Thermoleptolyngbya sichuanensis A183: one gene and its partner. The protein of the gene in region 1 binds, or shares a complex with, the protein of each later gene. Links are inferred from orthologs where the notes say so. Each region holds a gene or a part of one and is shown on either strand. Other genes may lie near its edges. The genes, in order: ureA and ureC.

Evidence for each region.
Region 2: the proteins of ureA (region 1) and ureC are in contact, whole or in part, in a crystal structure (PDB 4CEU), measured with the Sporosarcina pasteurii proteins. The link is inferred for Thermoleptolyngbya sichuanensis A183 from one-to-one orthologs. Residues at the interface, in WP_115362093.1 of Sporosarcina pasteurii: Ala6, Glu9, Lys10, Ile13, Ala16, Leu19, Arg23, Asn31, Tyr32, Pro33, Glu34, Val36, Thr40, Met44, Met70, Glu71, Val73, Met76, Asp78, Gln81, Ala82, Glu83, Leu92; in WP_115362090.1 of Sporosarcina pasteurii: Lys441, Phe442, Asp463, Pro464, Ser465, Ala466, Ser467, Ile468, Thr470, Pro471, Gln472, Pro473, Met475, Arg477, Gln565, Arg566, Tyr567, Phe568, Leu569, Phe570.

Annotation. Positions count from the first base shown.
Region 1 is NZ_CP053661.1:4,029,511-4,032,649, forward strand. Bases 164-2,981 are described here. They hold ureA (urease subunit gamma), read right to left. Parts: upstream 1,815-2,981; coding sequence 1,512-1,814; downstream 164-1,511. Other genes in these bases: HPC62_RS16760 (beta strand repeat-containing protein), read left to right, coding at 164-573; HPC62_RS16765 (hypothetical protein), read left to right, coding at 842-1,018; HPC62_RS16770 (urease subunit beta), read right to left, coding at 1,116-1,424; tilS (tRNA lysidine(34) synthetase TilS), read right to left, coding at 1,992-2,981. Outside these bases: more of HPC62_RS16760, read left to right, coding at 1-163; more of tilS, read right to left, coding at 2,982-3,005; HPC62_RS16785 (KGK domain-containing protein), read right to left, coding at 3,057-3,139.
Region 2 is NZ_CP053661.1:2,104,668-2,107,964, forward strand. What follows is about bases 82-3,057. They hold ureC (urease subunit alpha), read right to left. Parts: upstream 2,437-3,057; coding sequence 727-2,436; downstream 82-726. Other genes in these bases: HPC62_RS08840 (hypothetical protein), read right to left, coding at 82-362; HPC62_RS08850 (VOC family protein), read left to right, coding at 2,845-3,057. Outside these bases: more of HPC62_RS08840, read right to left, coding at 1-81; more of HPC62_RS08850, read left to right, coding at 3,058-3,219.

The DNA of each region.
Region 1 (3,139 bases):
ACGCCGCCTAGCACCGATCCGACGCAGGGTGTAACCGAGTTGCCTGCTGCACCCGTGGATGCGTCGCGGCTGATTGCCCAGCGGTGTGCGGCCAGTTCGGCGATCGCCGCCGATCGCAGCGCCTTCGTAGCCACAGGTCGCGGCGGTCTGCCCCCCGGCCCCAATCATGCGTTCGATCTCCCATCGGTTCGGGTTCCCTGGGCAGAGTCCGCGCCGGCCAGCAGCATGAACGCACCGATTCATGCCCGCCCTCCGGCACAGGCAGCGGCTCTGGATGCTGCCAATCTGGATGCTGCCAATCGGGACGCTGCTAATAATCAGGATGCTGCCAGCTTACACACCGCCAATCTGACGGTCTTGCCCCCGCCCGATGACCCAGATTCCCGAACCTCGCCGCTGACCTTGCGAGAGCCATCGGATGCTGCCTTGTCGGTAGCGTCCAGGCCGCTGCAAGAAGCGCGGGGCTGGCGGCAGACCGCAACGGGCGAAGTGATTCTGCTGGCGAACCTGCCGGAACCATCGAGGTTTCAGGATGTTCAGCCGTTGCCGCCGGGATGCGCTGCACCGGGCTAGGGAACGGTGCTGGGGTTCACGCAGAAAGTTGGGGAAACTGGGGTGGGGCGATCGCCCGTCCTGCCTGATCTCTGGGATATCCGTAAAACCGAACCGCTTCAACCCCAAAGCCGCGAATTAGACTGGAGAAAAGGTTTCTTGTGGTGTTGTAATCCTTAGCAGGGATCGCGTTGATGCAATTCAGGTCAAGCGCAATCCGGGTTTACGTTCGTTCGTTCAACGTCCTAAGTTATTGTCCTAAGTTATTGAGCATTATTGAGAGGTCAAGATGAGCCTTTTTACGTTTCTTGCGCTGGTGATTTACATCGGGGGCGCGTGGAAATTTTGGACCGGGTTTAACCGCACGAATTTCAACCAAAATCGTCTGATGCTGACGCTATTCTGGCCGGTGATGCTGTTCAATGCATCCTATCGGCAGAACTTCAGACGGGCGCTGAAGGGCTAATCCAGAAATGGGCGAATTCAGCCCAGTTTCGCCCCAATTTCGCCCCAATATTCGACCCAGTTTCGACCCAATTTCGACCGGGCACAAACGGGCCGTTCTAATCCAGCGGCCCGTTTATTTGTGCATTCAGCCCATAGACCTGACGGCTGCCCACCAGCGCCACTAGCGTCACTTCTTTTTCGTCGCCCGGTTCAAAGCGCACTGCCGTTCCTGCGGGAATGTCTAGCCGCATTCCCCGCGCCTGGTTGCGGTCAAACGAGAGCGCTGCGTTCACCTCAAAAAAGTGGAAATGGGAGCCGACCTGGATGGGGCGATCGCCCGTATTTGCCACCATCAGCGTCACCGTCGGACGGCCCGCGTTGAGTTCGATGTCGCCAGGTTCGATGAAGAGTTCGCCAGGAATCATGGGCAGGAGTTGTGGGGTTGGGATAGCAGGGCGCGATGGATGAGAGCGATGAAGCGGTGCCACCACTTCATCCACCCTCATCGAGCATTATCGAATCGGATCATGCACGGTCACTAGCTTCGTCCCGTCGGGGAAGGTCGCTTCGACTTGTACTTCGTGAAGCATTTCGGCGATGCCGTCCATCACGTCGCTGCGGCTGAGGAGGGTGGTGCCGTAGGTCATCAGATCGGCGACGGTGCGCCCTTCCCGTGCGCCTTCCAGGATGGCGGCGGAAATGTAGGCAACAGATTCGGGATAGTTGAGCTTCAGGCCTTTGGCTTTGCGGCGCTCGGCCAGCAGGGCGGCAGTAAAGATGAGGAGTTTGTCTTTTTCCTGGGGAGTCAATTGCATGGTGTGGGCGATCGCAGCGTCAGCATCATCAAAAGCATCGGATCATCGGGCAGCAGCGCGGGTCAGGGGGATGCGGGCATAACCAGGCTCCACCTAGCAGACCAGCGCCCAGCCCAGCCAGATTCTACGGCATTATACGCAATCTAAACCGCGAGAAATTGTTTATTTCTTTGCGGTTTATTGCTTTGCGCGGTTGGCAGGATCAACGAGTTCGATCCAGTCTCCAGCGACACGGGCGATCGCCCCACCAGCAAACGGATCGGTTTGGCTGCGGTTGGGTGCGTCGAGCAGGGCCAGCAGTTTTTCCACTGGCTCAAAGCCGGGGGCTTCCGGCAGATGGCGGGCGAGAAACTGGCGCAGGGCGCGGCGCTGGAGAGCGAGGGGCGCAATTTGCAGCGTGGGTCGATGGAGTTGGGGATGTTCGTCTGGCGGGGCGGCGGGTGGCAGTGCCCGGTGCAGCAGATCGGCAGCGGCTGATTCCAGGTAGTCCACGTCGGCGCGGAGCAGTTCGGCGGTGTGGGCCAGAGCCGCCTCTGCCTGGGGATTCAAGTGCGCTTTCAGGGCGGGCAAGATGTCCTGGCGGATGCGGTTGCGGGGATGGCGCAAATCCTGATTGGTGCTGTCTTCCCACACGCGCAAGCCCCGCGACTGGCAAAACTCGGCGGTTTCTACCCGGCGCACGTCCAGCAGCGGCCGCACCAGCGCCACGCCGGGGCACAGTTCGCGCCGCCAGGTGAGGGATTGCAGTCCGTCGGCTCCGCTGCCGCGCACCAGGTTATACAGCAGCGTTTCGGCGCGATCGCTCATTGTGTGGCCGGTTGCAACGCGGGAATAGCCGTGGGCACGGGCGATCGCCCCTAGCACGTCATAGCGCCACGCCCGCGCCGCCGCCTCGCTCGCCGGAATATCTGCTGCCGTTTCAATGAACACCGGAACGCCCCAGGATTCCGCCAGCAATCGCACGTAGTCGGCATTTGCCCCGGCATCCGGTCGCCAGCGGTGGTTGCAGTGGGCGATCGCCAGTTCCCACCCCCACTTGGGCTGCAAGTCCATCAGCAGTTGCGCCAGACACAGCGAGTCTTGGCCGCCCGACACCGCCATCAAGAGGCGATCGCCCCTGCAAAACAACTGCCGCTGCCGGATGCCCCGGTGCAACTGAGCATGAAGCGGTGTCCAGGGGGAAAGAGTCATGGGTGTAGCAGGAAGCAGAGCCGGGAATTTCCCTGAATTCCCCTGAGTTCTCTAATAATCGTCCTCTCGATACACCTCGTACACCTCATCCCGGCGGCTGTAGATTTCGTCGCGGGGGGGGCGACCGGCCCGTT
Region 2 (3,297 bases), 1.9 Mb from region 1 along the record:
TCCCAGGCCCCCGACGCTTCGATCACGCCATTAGACAAGTTGGTGGCGCGGGCACAGCCCTTGACGCTGCCATCGGCTCCCAAAATCAGCAGCGTGGGGCGGCCACCACCCTCGACGCGAAACCGCAGCGAGGTAAAGGCCTCGGTAACGCGCACGGTCTGCACGGGGCGATCGCTCACAAAGCCGCAACTGCTAGCCTGCGACCCGCCAGAAGTGCCGCTAATCACCTGCTCTCCTTGCAGCGGTGTGGTGACCTGGGCCATCGCCGCTAGCGACATAGCCAGCACGCCCAGCGCGGCCGTGGGCACAATCTGCCAGTTGATATGAAATCTGCTCTTTTGAAAGGCTGCTTTACGTGTCATGTTCCTATCTACTCCCCATACGCTCCGCGAGAGGGGCGATCGCCACTGAATTAATTTCGGGATTGATTTCGGGGCCACCCTGCTTCCCAGCTTTCTTCCAAACCCGTCCGAAATCCGTCATCCTCTGCCCAAAGCCCAACGGGTGAATCATGGGTAAATCATGATCGATCCGTCGCTTCGGCAATTCCAGTAACCAGCGCGAGCCCACCTGCTCGATGATTTGATCGTGTCATTTATTTTTGAGGACTAGCCAAATCCTATGACAGTTCCTCAAGTGCCCGGTGGGATAGGCCACTTCTTCAACTGACCTATGCAAATGACCGATTCGGCAATCGGGAATATGAAGCTGAATGGCTCAACTTGCTTAAAACAGGAAATAGCGCTGGGCCATCGGCAGCACGGTGGCAGGTTCGCAGGTCAGCAGTTCCCCATCGGCGCGGACTTCGTAGGTTTCGGGATCGACCTCAATGCGCGGCGTGTAGTCATTCAGCTTCAGATCTTTTTTGGTCACCTGGCGAATGTTGGACACGGGCAACACTTCGCGCTGGAGCTTCAGCATTTCGGGGATGCCGTTTTGCACACCAGCCTTAGACAGAAAGGTAAAGGACGTGTTAGCGATCGCCCCTCCATAGCTGGCAAACATCGGCCGCATGTGAACAGGCTGCGGCGTGGGGATGCTGGCGTTGGCATCGCCCATCTGCGCCCAGGCAATCAGTCCGCCCTTGATGACTAGCTCTGGCTTCACGCCAAAGAAAGCGGGTCGCCACAGACAGAGGTCGGCAATTTTGCCCACTTCCACCGAGCCAACGTAATCAGAAATGCCGTGAACGATAGCCGGATTGATCGTGTACTTGGCCACGTAGCGCTTGGCGCGGAAGTTGTCGTTGCGCTCGGAATCCTGCAACAGTGGACCCCGCTGCACCTTCATTTTGTGCCCCGTTTGCCAGGTGCGAGTGATCACTTCGCCGATGCGGCCCATGGCCTGCGAGTCGGACGAGATAATGCTGAAGGCTCCCAGGTCGTGCAAAATATCCTCAGCGGCAATGGTTTCCCGACGGATGCGCGACTCGGCGAAGGCCACGTCTTCGGGGATGCCGCGATCGAGGTGGTGGCACACCATTAGCATATCCAGGTGTTCCTCCAGCGTGTTCACCGTGTAGGGGCGGGTGGGGTTGGTGGAGGAGGGCAGCACGTTCAGTTCGCCGCAGACTTTGATAATATCTGGCGCGTGGCCGCCGCCCGCGCCTTCGGTGTGGTAGGTGTGGATGCAGCGCCCCTTAAAGGCGGCGAGGGTGTCTTCCACAAAGCCCGCTTCGTTTAGCGTGTCGGTATGGATGGCAACCTGCACATCGTATTCTTCAGCCACGCTAAGGCAGGTGTCGATCGCCGCTGGGGCTGTGCCCCAGTCTTCGTGCAGCTTTAGCCCAATGGCTCCGGCTTCCACCTGTTCCCGCAGTCCTTCTGGCTTGGCGCTGTTGCCTTTGCCCAAGAAGCCCAGGTTCATCGGAAAGGCTTCTGCTGCTTCTAGCATTCGGTGAATATTCCATGCGCCGGGAGTGCAAGTCGTGGCGTTGGTGCCGGAGGCCGGGCCGGTGCCGCCGCCGATCATGGTGGTAATGCCAGAGGCGATCGCCACTTCGATCTGCTGCGGACAGATGAAGTGAATGTGCGAGTCGATGCCGCCCGCTGTGAGGATCATGCCTTCTCCGGCGATCGCCTCCGTTGAGGGCCCAATCACAATCGTCACGTTGTCCTGAATGTAAGGATTGCCCGCCTTGCCAATGCCAACGATGCGCCCGTCCTTGATGCCCACATCGGCTTTGACAATGCCCCACCAGTCCAAAATCAGCGCATTGGTAATTACCGCATCCACTGCACCATCTTCGCGGGAAATGGGCGATTGCCCCATGCCGTCGCGGATCACCTTGCCGCCGCCAAATTTCACCTCGTCGCCGTAGGTGGTAAAGTCTTGCTCGACTTCGATAATCAGTTCGGTATCGGCCAGACGGACGCGATCGCCCACGGTTGGGCCAAAGGTTTCCGCATAGGCGCGGCGATCCATGCGATAGCTCATAGCTGGAGTTTGGGGGTCAGGAGTCAAGGGATAGCGTTGCTGCTTGAAGATGAAAGGCAGCAAAATCAACCCTCTTCTTTTAACTCGCAGAATGTAGCACGGGGCGTAGCCAAACAGACCAATTGGCGGCAAAAGTTAAGCTTTTTAACGGCGATCGCCCCAGGAACTCGTACTTCTGTACTATTCATGCCTCTGTACTGTTAAGTTACCCTCTGACTGTACTAACAATCCCTCCACCTCCCCAGCGTCCCCTTAGAGCTAATTTATGAAGCAAATCTTAAGAAGCCTGAAACTCTTGGCATGTGTGGCTTTGAGGTCATGTTTGCCCAGGAAAAGCGGTTTCTCGGAAATCCTTGATTAACAAGGCTTTCAGGCTCCTTTACAAATTAGCTCTTAGCGCTCCCTATCATGGACACTCCCAGCATCCTCTCTCACGTTTCCCTGGGCACGAACCAGTTCGAGCAGGCTGTCGCTTTCTATGACCAGGTGCTACCAACGCTGGGCTGCCGCAAGATTGAGGAATTTCCCGGCGCTGCGGCCTACGGCAAGCTGTTTCCCGAATTTTGGATTCAGACCCCGTTCAATGAGCAGCCTGCTTCCACAGGCAACGGGGTGCATGTCGCCTTCATCGCGGCAAGCAAGGAGGCAGTTCATGCTTTCTATGAGGCAGCGATCGCCGCAGGCGGCACGTCAGACGGAGAACCTGGCCCCCGCCCACACTACAGCCCCGCCTACTACGGCTGCTTTGTCCGCGATTTGGACGGGCACAAGGTGGCTTTGTGAATTTGTTCCGCTCAAAGGGATTCAGGGAGAAGCAACTCAAACCCGCAATCGAGATTCTCCATAAAGATTTTGCCATGC